Linked DNA regions of Parasedimentitalea psychrophila. The protein of the gene in region 1 interacts with the protein of each later gene in a pairwise test. Links are inferred from orthologs where the notes say so. Each region holds a gene or a part of one and is shown on either strand. Other genes may lie near its edges.

Region 1 (16,242 bases):
CTGCCCCGCCGCTTCCCGCTTCTTCGCCCCATTCGCTCAGGCTCATTCATGACAGTCCACACCATCTCCAACACCAAAGCGGGCGATAAGCCACGCGCGCCGCGGGTGATGCTCTACAGCCATGACACCTTTGGCCTTGGCCATCTGCGCCGGTCGCGTGCATTGGCCGGTGCCATTACCGCGGCCGACCCCACCGCCTCGGCTCTCATTCTGACCGGCTCACCCGTCGCTGGCCGGTTTGCCTTTCCCAGCCGGGTGGACCATGTGCGGCTGCCCGGCGTCATCAAACGTTCGGACGGATCTTATGCCTCGCGCACCATGGGGATGAGCATTGATGAGACCACCAGTCTGCGGGCCGGGTTGATCCGCTCAACCGCCGAGCAATACAATCCCGATGTGCTGATTGTCGACAAAGAGCCCACCGGTTTTCACGGCGAGCTGCTGCCAACGCTGGACCTGTTGAAATCCCGCGGCAAGGCGCGGCTGGTGCTGGGACTGCGGGACGTGCTGGACGAGCCCGAGGTGCTGGCGGCCGAATGGCAGCGCAAAGGCGCTATCCCAGCCACCGAAAACTTCTATGATGAACTCTGGGTCTATGGGCTGCGCACAATCTACGACCCGACCGCCGGGCTTGAGCTGAGCCCCGCAGTGCAGGCCCGCACCCATTGGACCGGCTATCTGCGCCGCGACCTCGGCTCTGTCGGAGACGCCCCCAAGCCGCCTTATGTGCTGATCACCCCCGGCGGCGGCGGCGACGGCGCTGCAATGGTCGATCTTGTGCTGGCAGCCTATGAACGCGACCCGGATCTCAACCCGCGCGCCATTCTGGTCTATGGGCCGTTTTTGTCCGGCGACACCCGGGTCGCCTTTGAAACCCGTGTCGAGCAACTGAACGGCAGGGTCACCACCGTCGGCTTTGAATCCGAGATTGAAACCCTGTTTGCCGGCGCTCAGGGCGTGGTCTGCATGGGCGGCTATAATACCTTCTGCGAAGTTCTGTCGTTTGACAAACCGGCGGTGATCGTGCCCCGCACCACCCCTCGTCTGGAGCAGTGGATCCGCGCCAGCCGGGCTGAGCAGCTGGGCCTGATCACCATGCTGGACGAAAACCGCGACGGCATGACGCCCGAGACCATGATCCGCGCGATCCGCTCACTGACACAGCAAAAACCACCCTCAACGGCCTTTCCTGCGGGCCTGCTGGACGGGCTCGACTACGTCACAGACCGGGTGGCCAAGCTGCTGAGCGGTGCCGCCATTGAGGCCGCCGAATGACCGAGACCTCGCCGCCGCTGGCGATTTTGGTCAAGGGTTGGCCACGATTGTCCGAGACCTTTATTGCCCAGGAACTGGTGGCGCTTGAGGCGGCAGGGCATGGCTTTGAGATCTGGTCGCTCAGGCACCCCACCGACGTCAAGCGCCATCCTCTGCATGATCAATTGCAGGCGACAGTGAAATACCTGCCGGAATACCTGTATCAGGAGCCCGAGCGGGTTTGGCAGGCGCGGGCCATTGCTCAGTCTCTGCCGGGCTACCCCGAGGCTTACCGGGTTTGGCGCGCCGATCTGAAACGCGACCCCTCGCACAACCGCATCCGTCGGTTTGGTCAGGCCTGCGTGCTGGCCGCTGAAATGCCCGATGCGGTGCTGGGGCTCTATGCTCACTTTCTGCACACGCCCTCCTCGGTTGCACGCTACGGCGCGATCATGCGCGGGCTACCGTGGAGCTTTTCCGCCCATGCCAAAGACATCTGGACCTCGCCCGACTGGGAGATTTCCGAGAAACTGTCCAGCGCCCATCACGGGGCGACCTTTGGCGCCACCTGCACCGGCTTTGGCGCCAAGCATTTGCAACAGATGTCAGATGATCCCGCCCGGATCGACTTGATCTACCACGGGCTCGACCTCAGCCGCTTTCCGGTTGCACCGGACCGGGTCTGGCGTCAGGCCACTGATCCGCTGCATCTGATGTCCGTCGGACGGCTGGTGGAGAAAAAGGGTTTTGACAACCTGATCGCGGCGCTGGCGCTGCTGCCTGCGGATCTTGACTGGCACTGGACGCAGATCGGTGGCGGCACCCTGCAAGCCAGGCTGACCGCGATGGCCAAGGACGCAGGCATTGATCATCGCATCACCTGGCGCGGCGCTTGCGATCAGCCCGAGGTCATCGCTGCCATGCGCGCCGCCGATCTGTTTGTGCTGCCCAGCCGCATTGCCGCCGACGGCGACCGGGACGGGCTGCCCAATGTGCTGATGGAGGCCGCCTCGCAGCGGCTGCCAATCCTCTCCACCGCTGTGTCGGCGATCCCCGAGTTCATCACCAGCGGCACCCATGGTCTGCTGGCGGATGATGCGCCACAGGCTCTGGCCGGGGCCATCCTGCAAATGGCCAACCATCCGGGGCAATCTGGCGACATGGCCGAGGCAGCGCTGGCGCGACTGAAATCCGACTTTGGCATGCCCCCAGGTATCGCGCGACTGTCGCAGCGCCTGACCACGATGCTGGCGGGTAAATGAAACCGGGTCAGGGCAAACGGGTTGCCTTTTACGCGCCGATGAAGTCGCCGCATCACCCGGTGCCGTCGGGGGATCGTGAAATGGCCCGCAACCTGATCGCGGTGATTGGTGCGGGTGGCGCCGATGTGGATCTGGTCTCCGAGCAAAAGATCTATGACAAACATGGCGACGGCGATGTGCAGCAGGATCTGCGCGCCCAGGCCCAAGGTGAGGCGGCGCGGCTGATCCGCGACATGCCCCATGCTGATCTCTGGGTCACCTATCACAATTATTACAAAGCCCCGGATCTGATTGGCCCCATCGTGGCGCGCGCCCGCGCCATTCCCTATGTGCAAATCGAATCCACCCGCGCCAGCAGCCGCCTGACCGGCGCCTGGGCCGATTTTGCCCAGTCCGCCCATGACGCCTGTGATGCGGCGGATGTGATCTTTTACCTGACCGCCAACGACCTGATTACGCTAAAGCGCGAGCGCTATGGCCAACAGACCCTGGTCCACCTGCCGCCTTTCTTACCCGCCGCGACCCTGCCCCGGCCGTCCTCCCTGAAGGGTCCAATGCTGACCGCTGGCATGATGCGCGCGGGCGACAAGCTGGCCTCATATCGCATCATCGCCGAAACCTTGTCGCATCTGTCCGGCGACTGGCAGCTGGATATTGCCGGCGATGGCCCGGCACGCGCCGAAGTCGAGACATTGATGGCCCCGTTTGGCCCGCGCGTCACTTTTCTGGGTCAACTGGACCGCACCCAACTGGCCAGGGCCTATGGGCAGGCCAGCCTGTTCTTCTGGCCCGGTGTGAACGAGGCCTTCGGCATGGTCTATCTTGAGGCGCAGAGCCACGGGCTGCCGGTGGTGGCGCAGAATCGCCCCGGCCTTCGCGATGTCTTGGCAGTCGGGCAATATCCAGCGCCCGAGCTGGGCCCCCAGGCGCTGGCCGCTCAGATCTCGCAGCTTCTGGGCAATCCTGATCTACGCGCCAAGCAGGGTGCCGACGCGCAGGCCTTCATTGCCGCGACCCATCTTGCACCTGCCGCCACCCAACGGTTCTGGCGCGCCGTGACCCCCTTACTGGAGATCTCCACATGATCCGTCTTGCTCTGCTGCGCCATGGCCACACCCATTGGAACCGCGCCGGCCGCATCCAGGGCCGCAGCGACATCCCCCTGGACGATGGCGCCCGCGCGGATCTGGCAGGTTTCGCGCTGCCCGCCCCTTGGGATCAGGCCGACCTGTGGTCCAGCCCACTGAAACGCGCCACCGAGACCGCGCAGATCGTTGCCAACCGAGACCCCCAAACAGCCCCTGAACTGACCGAGATGTTCTGGGGCGATTGGGAGGGCAAGCATGGCCTGGACCTAAAGGCTGACCCCAACAGCGGCTTTCGCGATATTGAAAGCTGGGGCTGGGACTATCAGCCCCCCGGTGGCGAGACCCCGGCGCAGGTCTGGGCCCGAATTGAACCCTGGCTGAAAACCTTGCAGAAAGACACTGTTGCGGTCTGCCATATCGGCATCATGCGGATGATCCTTGCCCGCGCCTATGATTGGGATTTTGACGGTCCGGTGCCGTTCCGCATCAAACGCAACCGGCTGTTTGTGGTTGAAATCGACGGCGACCGGCTGACCCCTCAGCCAGATCCCGTCCGGCTTGCCAAACGCACCGGCGCCGCATGAAAGTCCTGATCGCAGTCACTCACCTGCTGGGAACCGGTCATCTGAGCCGGGCGCTCACCCTGGGTCGCGCCTTTAGCGCTGCCGGTCATCAGGTCTGTGTTGCCTCGGGCGGCTTTGCCGCACCGCAACTGAACGCTGATGGCGTTGATCTGCTGCAACTGCCACCGCTGCGCTCGGACGGGGTGGATTTCACCCGGCTGCTCACCGCCACCGGCGACGTTGCGGGTGCTGAATATTATAGTCAGCGACAGGCCGCACTTTGCGCCGCGCTGACCGATCTTGGCCCAGATATCCTGATTACCGAACTCTACCCCTTTGGCCGCCGCAGCCTGGCAGCGGAATTCCAAGCCCTGCTCACTGCGGCCCAGATATTGCCGCAACGCCCGGTGGTTCTAGCCTCGATCCGTGACATCCTTGCGCCCCCGTCGAAACCAAAGAAGGCCAGTCAGGCAGATTCCATGATCGCCGCGTATTACGACGCGGTGCTGGTGCATTCCGACCCCACAGCCACCCGGCTTGAGGTGAGCTGGCCGGTCTCAGAGATGCTGGCCGGCAAGCTGCGCTATACCGGCTATGTGGCCCCACCCGCGCCAATCGCGCATCCTCAGCGCGCGGGTCACGGCGAAGTGCTCGTCAGTGCCGGTGGCGGCAGCGTCGGCGATGCGCTGTTTGAAACCGCCCTTCTTGCTGCCGCGCAGATGCCGGATACCCAGTGGCGACTGCTGGTTGGCGGCACTGATGCAGCCCAGCGGATCGAGCATTTTCAGGCCATAAGCTCCCCCGCCATCATTGAGCCCACCCGCCCAGATTTCCGCCAGATGCTGCCACTTGCCACCGCCTCGGTCAGCATGTGTGGCTACAACACCGCGCTGGACCTGCTGCAATGTGGCACGCCTTCGGTGCTGATCCCCTTTGACGCTGGCAACGAGGTCGAACAAGGCTTGCGCGCCAACAGTCTTGCACCGCTGGACGGGATCGAAGTTGTAACCAGTGCCACCCTGACCTCTGAGAGCCTGCGCACTGCTGTTCTCAGTGCAATGGCCGCGCCGCGCCGCGCCACCGATGGGCTGCTGTTCGACGGCGCCTCCCACACGGTTGCGATTGCCGTGGAAATGGCCAGGCAACGATGATGAGCCCCGATTGGACCGCACTGGAGCAAGAACTGCAAGCCTGGCAGGATCAGGGTCTGACCCTGCCGCTGTGGTGGCGCGACGATGATGCCATTGAACCAACGCCGCAACTAGATCGGCTCACCTCTCTGTCAGAAACGCTGAACCTTCCGGTGCACCTGGCGGTGATCCCCCGCGATGCCACACCGGCGCTGGCCAGCTATATCGCCAGTTCCTCGCAGCTTATCCCAGTTGTGCACGGCTGGGCGCATCAGAACCATGCGCCACAGGATGAAAAGAAAGCTGAATTTGGCGCCCATCGCCCAATCGAGCAAGCGCTGGCGGATGCAGGCCGCGGTCTCGATGCCCTGCGCGATTTGCTCGGCGATGCGGTGACCCCGATGTTTGTGCCGCCGTGGAACCGGATCACCGATGACATCACCCAAGGATTGGCAAGGCTCGGCTACACCAGCCTTTCGACCTACAAACCGCGCAGCACTGCCGAAGCGGCTGCCTATCTAGCGCAGATCAACAGCCACCTCGACCCGATCCAGTGGAAGGGCAGCCGCTCGCTGGTGCCCCCCCAGCAGTTGCTGGATCAGGTCAGCCGCCAATTGAACAGCCGCCGCCACGGCTTGGCTGACAACGCCGAGCCCTATGGCATTCTGACCCATCATCTGGTCCATGACACCGCAATCTGGGATTTCACCGAAGCCCTGATCCGCCGCCTGCTGGGTGGCCCTGCGACCCCCTGGACCCATGCACAAAGGACAACTCCATGAGCCGATTGGATTCCATGCTCCGCCGCTTTACCGCCCAACGCGATGGGCTCAACTGGGCCGCAGAGCAAATATCACCGGTGCCGGGGGACGTTCTGGACATGGGGCTGGGCAACGGCCGCACCTATGACCACCTGCGCGAGACCCTGGCCAATCGCCGCATCTGGGTGATTGACCGGATCCTGCAATGCCACCCCTCATGTGTCCCCCCTGAGGCAGATTTCCTGCAGGGTGAGGCCGAACCGATGATCAACCAACTGGTGCAACAGGGTCACAAAGTTGCGCTGGCCCACTATGATTTTGGCTTTGGCGTAAAGGCCGACGATGTCGCCGAGGCCGCCCGCCTGTCCCCCATCATTGCCTCGGTGATGACAGCCGGAGGCCTGATCGTATCCGGCCAACCGCTGGTTGGCTTTGAAGAACTGGCGGGTCCCAAAGGCATCGCACCGGGGCGCTATATGTTCTACCGGGCCTGACCCGGGCACCGCCTGACCTTTCCCGCGACATAAAACCCTCCTACCGCTCTGAGGTCAGAGGGGTTATACGCCTCTCGAAACCCCATGCTGAAGGAAACCGCCCCATGTCCTTTGACCGCAAGATCAAAATCGCCCCCTCCATCCTAGCCGCCGACTTTGCCAATTTTGGCGCCGAGTGTGAGGCCATCGAAGCCCAGGGCGCCGACTGGGTGCATGTGGATGTGATGGACGGGCATTTTGTGCCCAACATCACCTTTGGCCCAGCCACCTGCGCCGCGATACGGCCGCATATCAAGGGGGTGATGGACGTACATCTGATGATCGCACCCGTCGATCCCTATATCGAGGCCTTTGCCAATGCCGGCGCCGACGTCATCACCGCCCATGTCGAGGCGGGGCCACATACCCACCGCACCCTGCAGGCTATTCGCGGTGCAGGCGCCAAGGCAGGTCTGGCCCTGAACCCCGGCACCCCGGCCTCTGAGGTGGAATACTACCTCGATATGGTGGACCTGATCTGCGTGATGACAGTCAACCCCGGCTTTGGCGGCCAGAAATTCATTCACAGCCAGATCGACAAGGTAAAGCAACTGCGGGCCTTGATCGGTGACCGTCCGATCCACATCCAGATCGATGGCGGTGTTGACCCCATCACTGCGCCGCTGGTCGCCCAAGCCGGCGCTGACGTACTGGTGGCAGGCTCCGCCGTGTTCAAAGGCGGGTCCGTCAGCAACCCAACCCCGTATGGCGACAACATCCGCACCATCCGCGCCGCGGCTGAAGGTGTCTGGGCCTAAGCGTTCTGTGTAGGGTGCGTGCTTGCACGCACCCTTGAAACTGAAAATGGCCGCGCAAGTCTTCAGGCGCAGCCATGATCATTTCACGTATTCCCCTATGCCAATGGACGAAATAAGCTCGTAATATCCAAAGATTACCATCAGGAAGAAGGCGAAGAGTATCAACTCATGCTTGAAGTGATGAGAATGGAAGAACGATCGTTCATGATGATGAATAATGTCCATCAACTCGTCACCAAATCGGATCGACAGGAACGAGCCCAAGCCTGACAGTACAATCACCCCCCAATAGGGGTATGGGTTGGTGAATATGGTATGCAGCAGTTCGGTTAGAACGGTGGTTTGGTAGTAGCTTGGCCAAAAAAGAAATATCGCTGCGTTAACACCAACAGCCACCACCCAAACCGCTATTTCAGATATCACCATGCGAATTCCGAACAGCAATCGGAGCGGCAGATCCAACAGGAAACCTGCATCGGCTACCGGCGTACATAAAACAAAGAAACTCCACGTCAGCAGAGTCGCCACGCCACCGGTCGCAAAATCATATTGGTAACTGAGATAGCCAAAATACCCGACCAACAGACCACATAAAAGAAAGAACTTGGTGAAAACCTGTGTGCGCGGTTTAGTTGTCATGACTTGACCCATTTGAAATTTCACCGTTGATGTATTCATTTGCGGTCAGCTGATCCAGTAGGGATCGCAACACCCCGAGAAATTGCTCTGCAGGGCGCTCACATTGCGCCTTCGAGCTTCGGGTTTTGGTACCGTGGTGTTGGAACGCATTTGCTGGAGGCCATAGATCATGACAACACTCATATGGACCACAGGGATATATTGTCTGGCCGCAGTGGCCGAGATCGCGGGATGTTTCGCATTCTGGATCTGGCTTCGTGCCAATGGCAGTATCCTCTGGTTGATCCCCGGCCTTGCCTGCCTTGTTCTGTTTGCGGCTTTGCTCACCCGCGCCGATGTCTCGTTTGCCGGCCGGGCCTACGCGGCTTATGGCGGTATTTACATTGGCGCCTCGCTGCTCTGGCTTTGGGGTGTCGAGGGACAGGCGCCGACACGGTGGGACCTGACAGGCGCGGCTTTCTGCGTGTTGGGCATGGCCATCATTGTTGCCGGATCAACGGCTCAAAGCCAGTGATGACCCGCCGTTCCCTGCCTGAAGACCGGATTTGGCGTTGCTGTCTCAGCTCCGGATCCGTTTGAATATCGCCGTCGCGGTGGCCAGCAACAGCCCATCCTCGCCGTGCAACTCCCCGTTTACATAGGCAATGCTGCGGCCGCCGCCCTTGGCCTGTGCCGTTGCTGTCACCCGCCCGGCCCGGGCCGCCGCGACATAGCTGGTGTTCAGCGATACGGTGACCACAAAGGGATGCTCGGCGCGATCGAAATAGGCCGAGGCCGTATTGCCGCAGACCACATCCAGCAGCATTGCCACAATGCCTCCGTGCAGCACCCCGATAGGGTTCAGGTGCTGCGGCTTCAGGTCCAGCGTCACCCGGCAGCTGCCATCGCGCTGGTCCATCTCAGTACAAAAGCCCACCATCGTCTGGCAGCCCGAGTTCTCAATCTGGCGAATGTGATCAGGCGGTAAGGTCAATGAATGTCTCCAGATGATAATCAGCGTCGCCAAACCGATGCTCGGCCATTACGATCCGCTTGGCGATATGGGCCAGCGCGTAGTCTTGCGTCATGGCAATTCCCCCATGCAACTGAATGCTCTCTTCCGCCACCAGACGGCCCACCCGCGCCACCAGATTGCGGGCGGCGCTGATATGCAGATCACGCAAGCGCGGCGCAGCACTCAGATGCCCGGCTGCGTTGATCACCGCCGAGCGCGCCTGCGTCAGTTCGATCAACAAATCGGCCATGCGGTGTTGCAAAGCCTGAAACGACCCGATCGGGCGGCCAAATTGCTGCCGGGTCTGCAGATAGTCGCGGGTTAGCGCCGTGGCGGTTTCCATTGCCCCCAATGTCTCAGCCGCCAGCGCAACCGAGGCCGCAGCAGCCCGCTCGGCAATCACCGGATAACCCGCCCCAGCACCTCCCAGCCGGGCTGTCACAGGCAGGGTCACCTTGTCCAGCGCCACCTCGGCAGCGCGACCGCCAGCCAGCAAGGGATACCCTCGCATAGACAGGCCGGGGGCATCCTTTGGGACCAAAAACAGCGAGATCCCAGCCTCATCCCTAGGCGCACCAAACTCGCGGGCCGAGGTGATCAGGTATCCAGCCGCCTCGGCATTGACCACCACCGCCTTACACCCGTTCAGGGTCACCGCATCACCCTGCTGGCTGGCGGTGGTTTCAACATGCTGCAGATCATATCGGCTGGCAGGCTCGCCATGGGCAAAGGCCAGATGCAGCGACCCCTCGATCACCTGTTCGACCAATTTTTGCTGATCGGCTGAGCCCAGCGCTGATATCAGACCACCGCCCAGAATGGCACTGTCCAGAAGTGGCTCAACCACACCGGCGCGGCCCAGTTCCTCGAACACCACGGCGATATCGAATCCAGCGCCGCCATAGCCGCCCTGCTCCTCGGCAAACAATGCGCCCAAAATGCCCAGATCAGCCAGTTGCGCCCAGATATCGGCGCTGAAACCAGCATCACTGTCGAGGATACCGTTGCGCATCTGGGTGGTATAGCGATCAGACAGGAACCGACGCAGGCTGTCCTGCATCATCTGCCGCTCAAGGGTCAGCTCAAAGTTCATCTCTCCCCTCCCAACTTTACCTTGGCAATGATATTGCGCTGGATCTCGTTGCTGCCGCCAAAGATCGACAGTTTGCGATTGTTGAAATACTGCGCCGCCACCGCCGCAGTGCCGTCGGGGCCGATGGGTGCTTCGTTGCTGCCCAACACCGCTTCCGAAGCAAACGGCATGGCGTAGACCCCGGCAGCGCGGCGGGCGAGATCGTTGATCTCTTGCCGGATCAAAGTGCCCTTGACCTTGAGCATCGAACTTTCAACGCCCGGCGCCTGCCCTTTGGCCGCAGCCGAGACAATCCGCAGGTTGGTGGTGGACATCGCCATCAGGTCAATCTCCACCCGCGCCACCCGGGCGGCGAAATGCGGGTTCTCGATCAGTGGGCGACCGCGATGTTGCTGGCTGCGGGCCAACCGTTTCACCGCCGCCAATCCGGCCTGACTAAAGCCAACACCGGCGATATTGGTGCGCTCATGGGTCAGCAGGTATTTGGCATAGGTCCAGCCTTTGTTTTCCACACCGACCAGATTTTCCACTGGCACCCGGACGTCCGAGAACCAGACCTCATTCACCTCGGCACTGCCGTCCAGCAGGATGATGGGGCGGACTTCGATGCCGGGCGTGTCCATGTCGATCAGCAGAAACGAGATCCCGGCCTGCTGTTTGACGGTTGGATCGGTGCGCACCAGACAGAAGATCCAGTTGGCATGTTGCCCCAGCGTGGTCCAGGTTTTCTGGCCATTGACCACGTAATGGTCACCATCGCGCAGGGCCTTGGTCTTGAGCGACGCCAGATCTGAGCCAGCCCCCGGTTCCGAGTATCCCTGACACCACCAGTCCTGCCCCGACAGAATACGCGGCAGATAATGGTCTTGCTGTGCTTTAGAACCGAATTTCTGCAGCACCGGCGCCAGCATCGACAGGCCAAAAGGCACAATGCGTGGCGCATGGGCGCGGGCGCATTCCTCCTCAAAGATATGCCGCTGCACTGCGCTCCATTCACAGCCGCCAAATTCACGAGGCCAATTTGGCGCCAGCCAGCCGCGCTGATTCAGAATGGCATGCCAGCGCTCATAGTCCTCTTTACCCAGTCCACGTCCCTCACGAACCGCGTCCGCCATCTCTGGCGGTAGCTTTTCCGCAAGGAAAAGCCGCAGCTCGGCGCGAAACGCCTGCTCTTCAACTGAGTAGTTCAAGTCCATGGAAGCACTCCTTCTCACTGTCTTGCCCGGCGGCCCTCAATAAATCTCGAACAAGCCCGCCGCGCCCATGCCGCCGCCGATACACATGGTGACCACCCCCAGCTTGGCACCCCGTCGCTTGCCCTCGCGCAGGATATGGCCGGTCATCCGGGCCCCGGTCATGCCAAAGGGATGGCCAATGGCGATCGAGCCGCCGTTGACGTTGCATTTCGCATCATCAATGCCCAGCCGGTCGCGACAGTACAGCGCCTGTGATGCAAAGGCCTCGTTCAGCTCCCAGATATCAATATCATCGACCTTCAGCCCGTGACGCTGCAGCAGACGCGGCACCGCAAACACCGGGCCAATGCCCATCTCGTCTGGCTCGCAGCCTGCGACACAGAAGCCCTTGAAGGCGCCCATCGGCTCAATGCCCTGCTGCTCGGCCTGTTTGCTGTCCATCAGCACCAGCGCCGCCGCACCGTCCGACAGTTGGCTGGCATTGCCGGCGGTGACAAAGCCGCCATCGCGCACCGGGTTCAACCCCTGCAGCCCTTCGATCACCGTATTGGGGCGATTGCATTCGTCGCGGTCCACGGTGGTCTCGTGCATCGAGACCTCGCCGCTGTCCTTGTCCTTGACTGCCATGGTGGCCAACATCGGGGCGATTTCATCGTCAAACAAACCCGCCGCCTGTGCGGCTGCAATCCTTTGCTGACTGCGCAGCGCATACTGGTCCTGCGCCTCGCGGCTGATACCATAGCGCTGTGCGACAATATCGGCGGTCTCAATCATCGCCATGTAGATGGCCGGCTTGTGCTCGGCGATCCAAGCGTCCTGCGCCGCGCGCAGCTTGGGCTGCACCATCGAGATGCTCTCGACGCCACCTGCCACCATCGGGCCCGCGCCCTCAGAGGTGATCGCGTTGGCGGCCAGGGCAACGGTCTGCAACCCCGAGGAACAGAACCGATTCACGGTCATGCCCGCAGCGCTGATCGGAAGCCCCGCCCGCATCGCAATCTGGCGGGCAATATTACCGCCGGTCTCCGCTTCGGGAAAACCACAGCCAATGGCGCAATCCTCAATCATGCCGGGATCAATTCCGGCACGGGCAACCGCAGCCTGCACCGCATGGCCGCCCAGAGTGGCGCCATGGGTCATGTTGAACGATCCGCGAAAGGATTTGGCCAGCCCGGTGCGGGCGGCCGAGACAATGACAGCCTGTTTCATCTCAACTGGCCTCCTTGTTCAGATCGTCAAAGCAACGACCGTCCGCCACCAGTTGCTGCAGCAGAGGGGCCGGTTGCCAGAAGAAGTCATCGCCTTTCGCATAGGTGTTGATATCCGCCAGAATGTCATCCAGCCCGACAATATCGGCCCATTTCAGCGGCCCACCGTGGTAGCGCGGAAAACCATAGCCAAACAGCAGCGTCATATCCACGTCCAGCGGCCGCCGGGCGATGCCCTCGCCCACCACCTTGGCCGCCTCATTGACCATGGCACACATATAACGGCGGGTGATTTCCGCGTCCGTAAAGACGCGCGGGGTAAGGCCCAGTTCGGCGCGGTTGGCGTCAATCAGCCCCGGCACATCCGGGTTCGGGGTGCCGCCGCGTTTGCCCGCCTCGTAGACATAATAGCCCTTGCCGGTTTTCTGACCGAAATGGCCATCTTCACACAGCTTGTCGGGAAAGCTGGGCACCCGTTCGCGCGCATCGCGCGTTGGTGCCAGCCGTTTGCGCGCCGCCCAGCCGATATCGAGCCCGGCCAGATCGGCCACCGCAAATGGCCCCATGGCAAAGCCAAACGCGGTCATGGCAGCGTCGATCTGATAGGGGCTGGCGCCATCCAGAATCATGTGATCGGCGCAAGCGCGATAGGCGGCCAGAATGCGATTGCCGATAAAGCCATCGCAAACCCCGGAGCGCACCGAGATCTTACCCAGCATCTTGCCCAGCGCAAAGCCGGTGGCAACCACGTCGATGGCGGTCTTGTCGGCCACCACCACCTCAAGCAGTTTCATCACATGGGCGGGCGAGAAGAAATGCAGCCCGATCACGTCCTCAGGTCGCGAGGTGCAGGCGGCGATTTCATTGATATCCAGATAGGAGGTGTTGCTCGCCAGTATAGCCCCCGGTTTGCAGACGGCATCCAGCTGGGTGAACACGGTCTTCTTGACCGACATGTCCTCGAATACCGCTTCGACCACCAGATCCACCTGCGCCAAAGCACTGTAATCCGTGGCCAGTGTCAGCGCCTGTGTGGTTAGCGCGGTGAATTGATCGGCGCTGATCTTGCCACGTTTCACCGCTCCCTTCAGATTGCCCTCAATCCGACCCTGGGCCGCAGCGGCAGCAGCGTCGGTCATTTCAAGCATGGTGACCTTTAGCCCCGACAGCAGCGCCGCAGTGGCGATACCCGCCCCCATGGTGCCACCGCCAATGACGCCCATCTCGGCCAACACCCGCGGCGCAACGCCTTTTAGCTCGGGCAGTTTTGACACCGCACGCTCTGAGAAGAACGCGTGGATCATCCCCAGCCGCTGGTCCGAGTTCATCAGCTCCATGAACAATTCCCGTTCGCGCCGCAGCCCAGCCTCAAAACTGTCTGCCTCGCAGGCGGCCTGTACCGCCCGCAATGCGGTGGCCGGAGACAGCTGGCCCCGGCCTTTCTTAAGCAGCGCGACATGCATAGCGTCAAAATCCACGCCCTTGGGCGCAGGCAGGTCACAGACCGCACGACGCGGCGCGCCAGCCTCCAGCAGCTCCTGGGTATAGGCAAGACCGATTTCGCGCGGCTCTCCCTCGACAACACGGTCGATGATGCCATTTTCCAGCGCCTTGGCGGCACCAATCGGACGGCCGGTGGTAATCATATCCAGTGCCATCCCGACCCCAGCCACTCGAGGCAATCGCTGGGTGCCCCCTGCGCCGGGCAGAATGCCCAGATGAACCTCGGGCAGCCCCATCTTGGCGCTTGGCACAGCGATGCGGTAATGTGAGCTCAGCGCCACCTCCAGCCCGCCGCCCAGCGCGGTGCCATGCAGGGCGGACACCACGATCAGTGGCGAGGCTTCAATGCGGGTACAAAGATCCGCAAAGCTTGGGGCCTGCATTGGTTTGCCAAATTCGCGGATGTCGGCGCCGGCAAAATAGGTGCGCCCATCGCCGTAGATCAGCACCGCTTTGGCGCCCTCAGTCTCGGCCCGCTCAAACCCAGCCAGCAGCCCCCGACGCACATCAAGACCCAGTGCATTCACCGGCGGATTTTGCGCCGTCAGCACCGCAATGTCACCAACCCGTTCATATCTAATGGCGTCGCTCATCCGTTTTCCCCTTATCAGATGGGGCGCATCACTCCTGTGCCCCGATGTTGTGTTACTCTAGCCATGGGTGGCCTATCGCCGCCAAGCCCTTTGGGCCGGCGGCGATGGTCGAACCCTACGTCACTTGGTCAGCATCCAGCGGCGCACTGGCCTGCTCAGATTATCGCCTGTTCCAGCAAGGGTTGACCAGCCGCAATCCGATCATAGGCAAAAGGCGACAGATCCAGCGTTTCATAGCACCCCGAGACGATCCATTCAGCCAGCCCCCGCCCCATCGCCGGGGACTGCTGCAACCCGTGCCCCGAAAAGCCGTTGATCAGCATGAAATTTCCGACCTCAGGATGTGGCCCGAGAATCGCGTTCTGGTCCAGGGTGTTATAGGCATAATGCCCGACCCAGCTCTGCATCAGCTTCAGCGCGTCGAACTGCGGAATGCGTTCGGCAATGGCTGGCCAGACCTTTTCTTCCCACAGGGAATGGTCGGCAATAAAGTCGTCCGGCGCAACGGCCGGGTCCTCATGCGGTGGGCAGCCGGCCATGTAATATTTGCCGTCGCTGCGCACATGCACGCCGGAGGGATCAACCGTCAGTGGCAGATCCACCGCCAGAGGCCGCGCCGCCTCAAACACAAAGGTATAGCGCTTGCGCGGCTCAACCGGCAGCGAGACTCCCGCCATTTGCGCCACCAGCCCGGCGCGCGGACCGGCGGCATTCACCACATGGCCAGCGCCAACCCGGCTGCCATCTGCCAGCACCACACCGGTGATATGCCCGGCAGCGCGGGAAATGCCTGTTACCTCATTTCGGATAAACTCGACGCCGGCAGATTTTGCTTTGCGCCGCCACCAGTCGAACATGGATCCACCGTCAAAATAGCCCTCATCCACCGGATTGTGGCTGCCCACCCGGATGCCATCCAGATTGTAGAACGGGAATTTCTCGGCCAGCATCTCGGACGTCAAGATCTGCGTCCCAGCGCCCTCAGCCGCCTGCATGGCCTGCGCCGCCCGCAACACCTGCTCGCCCTCAGCCGTGGCCGCCAGATACAGGTAGCCAAAACTCTGCATATGCAGGTCCGGCACATCCGGATCACCGCCCATGTACTGGCGGAAATTGCGCAGGTAATCGGCGCCGAACTGGCTGACCTGCACGTTGATCGGCTGGGTGAACTGCTGGCGAATACAGCTGTTGCTATGGGCGGTCGAGCTCAGCTCATATCCAGGGTCGCGCTCTACTACCAGAACCGAGCCGTCAAAACCGGGATGATTGGCCAGAAACCAGGCCACCGAGGCCCCCATCATGGCGCCTCCAATGATCACAACATCATACGAGGACTGGTTGGGAGTAGTATCAATTTGCATGGGGGAAATCCGGTGTTAGAGGTCTTGCCAGCCAGCTGTATCGAAACGGTACAATTTGGCAAGCTCTGTGACTGCCCCCCATGAGCCAGACCGCGCCCGCGTTTTTCTAACCGGCCTTCACAGTGCCATTCTGCAGCCAAGCGCCAAACAAGTTCGGTGCGGATGTGGTGAACGCCCGGTCATTGATATGTCAGTCCAGCACATGCAGATCCACAGTGCCGGGACAGCCCGACGTGACGGCGTCACAAAAGGCCGCCAGGCCATCTGCGTCCTGCAGATCACCACCGAGCCGATCCCATTCATATC
Region 2 (9,396 bases), 3.7 Mb from region 1 along the record:
TTTTCTTCAAGGCCCGAAGGGCTTGATCGACATTGTTGTCGCGAACGCTAACCTGCATGTGGGTTTCGCCACCTTTTCTAAAATCCAGCTGCAATGATTTGCAATAACCCGCCCCGTATCAAGATGATAGTGTTTTGTCGAGTCCGATGTGACGCGAATTGCACCGGGTGCAGCAATCGAACCACGTCCGGCGCCGATCCGACAGAGCAAAATTGCCGCCTAGTTCAGCGCCCCGCTTTCTACCAGCCAATCCGCCATCCCGCGAATATTGAGATCCCGCCAGTTTTCATAATTCCCCCAATCGGCGTAGGCACTAGTATCAAGCGAGGCGACAATCTCTTCGACACTGCTGCCCTGTTTCAACTCTGCCGTCACCGCATCCCGCAGCCACTCGACATATTGACGGTTCTCGGTGGCGTCGACCTTGCCACCCAGGGCGCCGTGGCCCGGCACCAGCACATCAAATTCAAGCGTTTCAACCACCCGGATCTGATCAATGTAGCCGCCAATATCAGCCCCCGGGAAATTCTTGAATGGCAGCCGCTTGGGCGTCACAACATCAACGATGAATGCGACGTTTTCGGGACGGATGACCAGCGCCAGCATGTCGCTTCCATGACCAGAGCCCAGCGCGGTTATTTCAAAGCTATGATCGCCGGAGGTGAAATTGCTCACCTCAGAGACCTGCGTGTCGGGGGTCACCCCGTCAATCTCCTCTGGCCCATTGGCGCCGGCAAAGACAGTTGCCGTGTCAGCGAATATCGCCCCACCAGAGGCATGATCGCCATGGCTGTGGCTATAGACCAAATGGGTTATCGGCGCATCCGTCAGTTTCGAGATTTCACTCTTCAGCCAGGCTGCGGCCTCGGCGTTGATCGGATCGCTGACAATGACACCCTCATCGGTGATCACAAACACCGAGAAGTGGAAGTTGTTTTGAAATCGCCAGACATCACCTTTGACATTGGTAATCGCACGTTGTGTGTCCTGCGCAAATGCAGGACTGGCAGCAAAAGCGAAAATCGCGGCCGCGGTCAGTGTTTTGACAATCATGGCTTCTTCCCCTTCCGTATGGTTAGGGCAAGTTACCCCATCTCGGTCCGTTTCAGGATCGCAATGTTGTGATCGAAAATCCGGCTATGCTGATCTCGCACAAAAAACGCCCCAGACTTTCATCCGGGGCGTTAAAATTGGTCTGATCTGTTGGCTTAGCCCTTCAGGATCGAACGGCCCGCATATTCCGCGACCTCGCCCAGGGCCTCCTCGATACGGATCAGCTGGTTGTATTTTGCCAGCCGGTCCGACCGCGCCAGCGAGCCGGTTTTGATCTGACCACAGTTGGTCGCCACCGCCAGGTCGGCGATGGTGGCATCCTCGGTCTCGCCCGAGCGGTGCGACATCACATTGGTAAAGCCAGCCCGGTGCGCCATGTCGACCGCCTGCAGCGTTTCGGTCAGGGTGCCAATCTGGTTCACTTTCACCAGCATCGAGTTGGCGGATCCTTTGGCGATGCCATCCGCCAGACGTGTCGGGTTGGTCACAAACAGATCGTCGCCCACCAGCTGCACCTTGTCGCCAATGGCATCGGTCAGCGCCTTCCAGCCGTCCCAGTCATCTTCGGCCATGCCATCTTCGATAGAGATGATCGGGTAATCATTGGCCAGCGCCGCCAGATAGGCAACGTTTTCCTCGGAGGTCAGGGATTTCCCCTCCCCCGAAAGAACGTATTTGCCATCCTTGTAATATTCGGTCGCGGCGCAATCCAGCGCCAGATAGATCTCTTCACCCGGCTTATACCCGGCCTTCTCGATCGAACGCAGGATGAAATCCAGCGCTTCACGGGTCGAGGCGATATTGGGCGCAAAGCCCCCTTCGTCACCAATGCCGGTGGACAGGCCCGCCGCTGTCAGCTCTTTTTTCAGCGTGTGGAACACTTCCGAGCCCATGCGCACAGCTTCGCGGATATTTTCCGCAGCCACCGGCATGATCATGAATTCCTGAATATCGATCGGGTTGTCGGCATGTTCGCCGCCGTTGATGATGTTCATCATCGGCACCGGCAGAACTCGGGCCGAGGTGCCGCCGATATAGCGATACAGCGGCTGCGTTGTGAAATCAGCTGCGGCCTTGGCGACTGCCAGCGAGACACCCAGAATGGCATTGGCCCCCAGACGGCTTTTGTTGTCGGTGCCGTCCAGCTCGATCATCGCCATGTCAATCGACACCTGCTCGGTGGCATCAAAGCCAACCAGCATATCGGCGATCTCGCCATTGACCGCCGCCACCGCTTCCAGCACGCCCTTGCCCAGGTAGCGGCTCATGTCACCATCGCGCTTTTCAACCGCCTCATGCGCCCCGGTCGAGGCCCCCGAAGGCACCGCAGCGCGGCCCATGGTGCCGTCTTCCAGCATCACATCAACCTCAACCGTCGGGTTGCCCCGGCTGTCGAGAATTTCGCGGGCGTGGATGTCGATAATAATGCTCATCGGAATGTCCCTGACTATGGCTATTGCTTGCCAGCGTCATAGGTAGACAGCGGGCAAATGTAAACCTCAGGTGTTATCGCTAACACCCCCTTGCCCGTTCGCAGAGATCCGCAGAGCCCTCAGAAGCCCCACCTCATTGGATTGACCGGCAGGCGCCGTTATGTTTCGGTCCCTAGGCCGCAACCATCCCATTCGAACGTGCCAATCTGCGTTCGCGCAGAAAGGTATACAAGCCAGAGCCAATGATCAGCGAAGCCCCGGCCAGTGTCATCATATCGGGACGTTCATCAAACATCACCATGCCCGCAAGAATCGAAAATAACAGTCGCGAGTATCGAAAGGGCGTCACCGCCGAGGCATCCCCCACCCGCATGGCCACCACAATGCCGTAATAGCCCATAACCCCAAACACCACGCCGCCAAAGATCATCAGCGCCTGTGGGCTGCTCACCGCGCTCACCTCTCCGGGGACCAATACAAGCAGCAGTATTCCAGCCACGATAAGCGCCGCAAAGCCCTGAAAGCTTACAACAGTTGACGACACCGAGGAATCCACAAACCGGGTTAGAAGATCACGAGCAGCAATGGCAAACACCGACAAAAGCACCAGTATAGAAGCCGGCTCAAAGCCGTCAAAACCAGGGCGAATAATCAACAGCACTCCGATAAAGCCAACCGAAATGGCGCTCCAGCGGCGCCAGCCCACCTGTTCCTTCAGGAACACTGCAGCGGCCATGGTGATCACCAGTGGCAAGGCCTGAAACACCGCTGCCACAGTTGATATATCAACCAGCGCCAGCGCTGTTGCAAAACACATCGCACCAACAGCCTCAGCCAGGGTCCGCAGCACCGCCGCAGGTTTCCACGCCGCTCTCGCCAGTAAATTGTGCCCCTTGTACCAGGCCAGGGCCGCAAACACGCTACTGCTGCCAAGTCCCAGAAGAATCAGGATCTGTCCCACCGGCATATCCGCCGACAGATGTTTGATAAACATATCTTCCAGCGTAAAGGCGGCCATGGACGCGACCACCAGCAAGATACCGTTAAGATTGTTCATACGCGCATCTCCATCAGAGGGATCGCCAGCCTGTGCTGGCACAATCCGACCAGAGCAACGACATTTTCAGCAACCACGCTCGCCCATTCGCGACAATCCGACACAACCAACGCAACAAGTCGTGCCGCACTGCATCACAGATATTGATGCACGCCCGATGCTCCCATTAGTGCTAGGATCTATCTATTTAGGAGAAATTCAATGACATCATCCCTTCAAAAATACGAGACATTTCGCGATCTGCATGCCCGCCCCGGCGCATTTGTCATGCCCAACCCATGGACCGCTGGCAGCGCATTGATACTAGGCTCGCTGGGCTTCGAGGCCCTGGCAACAACCAGTGCAGGTCTGGCTTTTTCGATTGGCAAGCAGGATTCCGAAGGCGCCATCAGCCGCGATGAAATTCTGGCCAACGCCTGCGACATTGTCGCCGCCTGCGACCTGCCGGTCTCCGCAGACCTGGAAAATGGTTTTGGCGCTGCCGCCAAAGACTGCCAACAGACCATCCAGCAGGCGATGGATATCGGTCTGGTCGGCGGCTCAATCGAGGACACAACCGGCGACGCTGACCGGCCCATCTACGATTTTGATCTCGCCGTCGAGCGCATCCAGGCTGCGGCCGAAACATGCGCAGGCAAACCCTTCTTGCTAACCGCCCGCGCCGAAAACTTCATCTGTGGACGGCCGGACCTCGCGGACACCATCGCCCGCCTACAGGCCTTCAGCGACGCCGGAGCAGAGGTGTTATACGCCCCCGGCCTGCCGGACCTGGCCTCGATCGCAACCCTGTGCCGCAACCTGGACAAGCCGGTGAATGTGGTCATGGGCCTAGGCGGGCCAAACTGGTCGGTGAGCGACCTTGCAGATACCGGCGTCAAACGCATCAGCGTCGGCGGCTCTTTTGCCCGCGCCGCCCTGGGCGCCCTGGTAAGGGCGGCAAACGAGATCCTCGAACAGGGCACCTTCAGCTATGCGGATCAGGCCCTAAGCCACGCCGAGGCCAGCCGTTTCATGGCTCCGGGGACAGCCGGCAACAACTAACCACCCCCCTGGGGTTTCTTTTTGCCTAAAATACTCACTCCAAGCCCGGCGCAGGCAGGCGCCCCAACGATGAAACGACTCCCGGTTCTTTTACCTCTTGCGGATTGGCACCCCGTAGAGTTCCAGCTTATGGCCCTTCAGCTCATAGCCCAGCTTCTGGGCAATCTTTTCCTGCAACGCCTCGATGTCAGGATCCACAAATTCGATCACCTCACCGGAATTCATATCAATCAAATGGTCATGGTGCTCGCGCTCGGCATCCTCATAGCGGGCGCGGCCATCGCCGAACTCCAACCGCTCCAGTATACCAGCTTCCTCAAACAGCTTGACGGTCCGATAGACCGTCGCAATCGAGATACCGGCGTCCAGCGCACTGGCACGGGTATACAAGGCCTCCACATCCGGGTGGTCTACACTGTCCTGCAGGACGCGGGCAATGATCCGGCGTTGACCGGTCATACGCAGGCCCTTGGCCTCGCAGCGGGAAATGATTGTATCAGTCATCGGCATCCTCTGTGCGCTCACATTGCGCTTGGTTGCCCTGTGTAACGAAAGAACAAGCGCCCGAAAACCGGATATAATCACAGAATGCCGGTTGACAAATACCTTATCCACAGCCATTTGGCCCAACAGGTATCCCTCTCTGCCGCGTGAGCAGAGGCGTTCGGGCAATTTTGCCCCCTCCGAGACTCCGGTCTCCAGCGCCTACAGTGATATACCTGCGTTCCCAAAATCACGCGTGGGGCACGAGCAGACGACCGGCTCGCTGGCATACGGCCAGCTGCGCCCGAGGTCCCTGCCCCCAACTCGTCGCACAGGTTGCGACAAAACCGGCCGTTGCATCTGCAAAGGCTGCGAAAGGATATGACTTGAGCGAATTTTCTACAATGGGGCTTCCCGAGAAGCTTCTGGCCCGGATCGAAGCCATGGGCTTCAAAGACCCAACCCCGATTCAGTCGCACGCAATTCCGCATGCGTTGCAGGGCCGCGACGTGCTGGGCCTGGCCCAGACCGGCACCGGCAAAACCGCAGCCTTCGGGGTGCCGCTGATTGCTCAGATGATGCAGTATGAGCGTAAACCCGCTCCCAAGACCGTACGCGGTCTGGTTCTGGCGCCAACCCGTGAGTTGGCCAATCAGATCAGCCAGCAGATCAAAGGCCTGATGGATGGCTCATCGATGAGCGTCGGCCTGGTGGTTGGCGGCGTATCGATCAACCCGCAGATCCAGCGCATTGCCCGTGGCACCGACATTCTGGTCGCCACCCCCGGTCGTTTGCTGGACATTCTGGACCGCCGCGCCCTTAACCTTGGCTCCTGTGATTTCCTGGTGCTGGACGAAGCCGACCAGATGCTGGACATGGGCTTTATCCACGCCCTGCGCAAAATCGCCGCGCTGCTGCCCACCGAGCGCCAGACCATGCTGTTCTCGGCCACCATGCCAAAACAGATGAACGAGATCGCCGCTAGCTACCTCAAAAGCCCGATCCGGGTCGAAGTCTCGCCTCCGGGCAAGGCTGCCGACAAGGTCACCCAAGAGGTGCATTTCATCGCCAAGGCGGAAAAGACTTCGCTGCTGAAAGAGCTGCTGTCCAAGCACACAGACGAGCGTTCGCTGGTCTTTGGCCGCACCAAGCATGGCTCGGAAAAGCTGATGAAGACGCTGGAAAAGGCTGGTTTCTCGACAGCCTCGATCCACGGCAACAAAAGCCAGGGCCAGCGCGACCGGGCAATTGCGGCGTTTAAATCCGGTCAGATCAAAGTGCTGGTGGCCACCGATGTGGCGGCCCGCGGGCTGGATATTCCGGACGTCAAACACGTCTATAACTATGATCTGCCCAATGTGCCCGACGCCTATGTGCACCGCATCGGCCGCACCGCGCGGGCTGGCAAGGACGGCGCAGCGATTGCCTTCTGTTCTCCCGATGAAATGGGCGAATTGAAGGACATCCAAAAGGTTCTGGGCACCACCATTCCGGTGGCCTCGGGCACCCCTTGGGAAGTTCAGCCCGGCGCCAAGAAACCCAGTGGCGGTGGTGGCAACCGGCGTCGCGGCGGCGGCGGTGGCGGCGGTGGCCAGCGCAGATCTGCCGGCGGCGGTGACGGTGCCAAGCCCGGCGGTCAGAGTCGGCGGCGGCGCAGCGGTGGCGGCGGTGGCGGCAACCGGACCGCAGCTTAACTGCAGTGTGACCTCTGGTTAACCCAAAAACAATTCAAACCCCGCTCCGGTGCTCACCGGGGCGGGGTTTTTCATGCGCGACGCAGGTCAGCCCAGACCGGCAGATGATCCGAGGCAATATGGGCCGGGCGTTCGCTGTAAACCCCATGCGCCGCCACCTGTAGATCCGGGCCAATGGCGATCCGGTCCAAGGCGCCAATGGGGCGCAGCGCCGGGAAACTCGGCTTGGGTACCAAAAAGGTCATTTCCGGCGCCAGATGATCCAGAACCGGGGCCCGCGACCACTCGTTAAAGTCACCGCCCCAGACCAAGGGTGTGTCATCAAAACTGGCGCTCTCGCGGGCCAGATGCAGCACCTGCTCGTGGCGCACTCTACCGGTCAGCCCAAGATGCGCACCGATCACCCGCAGCGGGCCGATGGCGGTGTCGAACCGCGCCCAGACTGCACCACGCGGTCCCAGCCCCGGCAGCTTGATGTGGCCATGATCGCGCATGGTCACCGAATCTGAGCGCCACAAAATCGCGTTGCCATGCCAGCCCAGAGAGCCCGCGCCGCCCAGGTTGGCAATCTGCCAGCCGGCCTCGTCCAGCACAAAATGCGGCAAGGCAGCGGGTCGCGGAGGCAGCCGCTTGTCGGCCTCTTGCAGCAGCACGATCTGAGCGCCGGTGCCGTCGATCACCTGCAATGTGCGCCGCGGCCTGCGGCGCAGGTCCAGACCAACACATTTCTGAATATTGTAACTGGCCAGGCGCAGGGTTGGGACAGACATCTAAATTCCTTTGGTTGCCTGAGTATTGGCTATTCTGCCGATCCGGTACAGGGCGGTTTGCTTTCAATCGAAACTACGCTCAAAAGGGGGGCTGTCTGCCCCCTCTTGGCCTCTGGCCAATTCACCCCCGAGGATATTTAGAGCCAGATGAATGGGATCAGGTGCCACAGAAGGTCGCCGGGACCACCTGATCCGGGGTTGGCGGTAGGCGCAGGTCAGCCTGGTCAGGCTGCTGTGCAAAGGGCTGTGCCAGCACCTGATTTAAACGGTGAAACAGCGCGTAATCCCCCGCCACCGCGGCAGCTATCATCTGTTCGATCTGGTGATTTCGCGGGATATAGGCGGGGTTAGATCTGAGCATCAGCGCCTGTGAATCAGGTTCATCCGCCAACCGCGCCTGCCAGCGGGCCTGCCAGCGCGCAAAGCCAGCGCGATCCGCAAAATGATCGCCACCACCGCCGGTCGCCAAAGAACGGAATGTATTGGTGAAATCGCTTTGATTCTGGGCCATCAGGCTGAGCAGCTCAGAGATCAGCTGCAGATCCTCCGCATGGGCGCTCGAGAGGCCCAGCTTGGCGCGAAAATTTTGTTCCCAGTGCTGCTGCGTCAGCGCCGGCATGGCATGCACGATCTCGGTTGCCTGCTCCACCGCCTGCTGCGGATCGTCAAGCTGCTGGATCAGCGCTGTGGCCAGTTGCGCCAGGTTCCATACGGCAATTTCGGGCTGGTTATCATAGGCATAGCGGCCATTGCGGTCGATGGAGCTGAACACTGTTTGCGGGTGGTAGCGATCCATGAAGGCGCAGGGGCCATAGTCGATGGTTTCGCCGGCGATCGACGAGTTGTCCGTATTCATCACCCCGTGGATAAACCCCACCGCCATCCAGTCTGCGATCAGCTTGCTCTGCGCATCGCGCACCGCGCGCAACAGATCCATCGGCCCCACTGCCTGCGGATAGTGACGTTGAATTGCGTAATCTGTCAGCTGTTTCAAACTGTGGATGTCGCCGCGACGGGCAAACACTTCAAAGCTGCCCACCCGCAGATGGCTGGAGGCCACACGGGTCAGCACCGCCCCCGGCAGGCCCCGCTCGCGCTGGACGATGTCTCCGGTTGCAACCGCCGCCAATGCCCGCGTGGTGGGGATACCAAGGGCATGCATGGCCTCGGAGACCACATATTCCCGCAGCACCGGCCCCAGCCAGGCGCGTCCATCGCCGCGGCGGGAATAGGGCGTGCGCCCGGAGCCCTTCAGCTGGATGTCGCGCCGCTGTCCGTCAATGCCGACCGTTTCCCCCAGCAGTACCGCACGGCCATCGCCAAGCTGCGGGTTGTAGCTGCCAAACTGGTGCCCCGCGTAAAGCTGCGCCAGCGGCTCGGCCCCCTTGGGCAGCTGATTGCCGCCAAACACCTGTGCCATCTCGTCATTTTCACCTGGAGAGATCCCCAGCATTTGAGCCAGGTCCTGGTTAAAGGCAATCAGGGTCGGGGATTTCACCGGCTCAGGCGCTTGTTTGCTGTAGAACACCGGCGCCAGGCGGGCGTATGAATTGTCAAAGGGGATGTGCAGTTTCATGCCCACAACATATGCTTTGGATATAGAACTTCCAGCCATAAAGGAGCGCGCAATTCTATGACGGCACAGGAGATTATCGCCAGGCTTGACCTGCAACCTCACCCCGAGGGTGGCTGGTACCGGCAGACCTGGCAGGCGGAAAATGAGGGCCGCGCCACTGGCACCTGCATTTATTTTCTGTTGGCCGCCAATGAGCGCAGCCATTGGCACCGGGTCGATGCCACCGAAATCTGGCTGTTTCATTGCGGCGCGCCGCTGGTGCTGTCGCTGGCGCCGACAGATCGTGGTC

Evidence for each region.
Region 2: the proteins of rpe (region 1) and eno interact in binary tests that used the Escherichia coli proteins (3 or more experiments, as listed by UniProt). The link is inferred for Parasedimentitalea psychrophila from one-to-one orthologs.

What each region holds. Positions count from the first base shown.
Region 1 is NZ_CP127247.1:919,882-936,123, forward strand. The notes cover bases 5,670-8,502. They hold rpe (ribulose-phosphate 3-epimerase), read left to right. Parts: upstream 5,670-6,656; coding sequence 6,657-7,349; downstream 7,350-8,502. Other genes in these bases: QPJ95_RS04430 (polysaccharide deacetylase family protein), read left to right, coding at 5,670-6,079; QPJ95_RS04435 (class I SAM-dependent methyltransferase), read left to right, coding at 6,076-6,552; QPJ95_RS04445 (hypothetical protein), read right to left, coding at 7,428-7,988; QPJ95_RS04450 (YnfA family protein), read left to right, coding at 8,158-8,502. Outside these bases: QPJ95_RS04405 (glycosyltransferase family protein), read left to right, coding at 49-1,275; QPJ95_RS04410 (glycosyltransferase), read left to right, coding at 1,272-2,516; QPJ95_RS04415 (glycosyltransferase family 4 protein), read left to right, coding at 2,513-3,601; QPJ95_RS04420 (histidine phosphatase family protein), read left to right, coding at 3,598-4,188; QPJ95_RS04425 (glycosyltransferase family protein), read left to right, coding at 4,185-5,318; more of QPJ95_RS04430, read left to right, coding at 5,318-5,669; QPJ95_RS04455 (PaaI family thioesterase), read right to left, coding at 8,548-8,961; QPJ95_RS04460 (acyl-CoA dehydrogenase family protein), read right to left, coding at 8,945-10,075; QPJ95_RS04465 (acyl-CoA dehydrogenase family protein), read right to left, coding at 10,072-11,271; QPJ95_RS04470 (acetyl-CoA C-acyltransferase), read right to left, coding at 11,308-12,480; QPJ95_RS04475 (3-hydroxyacyl-CoA dehydrogenase NAD-binding domain-containing protein), read right to left, coding at 12,482-14,575; QPJ95_RS04480 (NAD(P)/FAD-dependent oxidoreductase), read right to left, coding at 14,731-15,936. UniProt on the Escherichia coli protein: Catalyzes the reversible epimerization of D-ribulose 5-phosphate to D-xylulose 5-phosphate.
Region 2 is NZ_CP127247.1:4,651,588-4,660,983, forward strand. What follows is about bases 348-3,262. They hold eno (phosphopyruvate hydratase), read right to left. Parts: upstream 2,487-3,262; coding sequence 1,209-2,486; downstream 348-1,208. Other genes in these bases: QPJ95_RS22465 (MBL fold metallo-hydrolase), read right to left, coding at 348-1,053; QPJ95_RS22475 (DMT family transporter), read right to left, coding at 2,659-3,262. In the rest of the region: rpsU (30S ribosomal protein S21), read right to left, coding at 1-58; more of QPJ95_RS22465, read right to left, coding at 220-347; more of QPJ95_RS22475, read right to left, coding at 3,263-3,543; QPJ95_RS22480 (isocitrate lyase/PEP mutase family protein), read left to right, coding at 3,745-4,584; QPJ95_RS22485 (Fur family transcriptional regulator), read right to left, coding at 4,675-5,088; QPJ95_RS22490 (DEAD/DEAH box helicase), read left to right, coding at 5,454-6,761; QPJ95_RS22495 (endonuclease/exonuclease/phosphatase family protein), read right to left, coding at 6,833-7,531; QPJ95_RS22500 (protein adenylyltransferase SelO), read right to left, coding at 7,689-9,107; QPJ95_RS22505 (cupin domain-containing protein), read left to right, coding at 9,165-9,396. UniProt on the Escherichia coli protein: Catalyzes the reversible conversion of 2-phosphoglycerate (2-PG) into phosphoenolpyruvate (PEP). It is essential for the degradation of carbohydrates via glycolysis.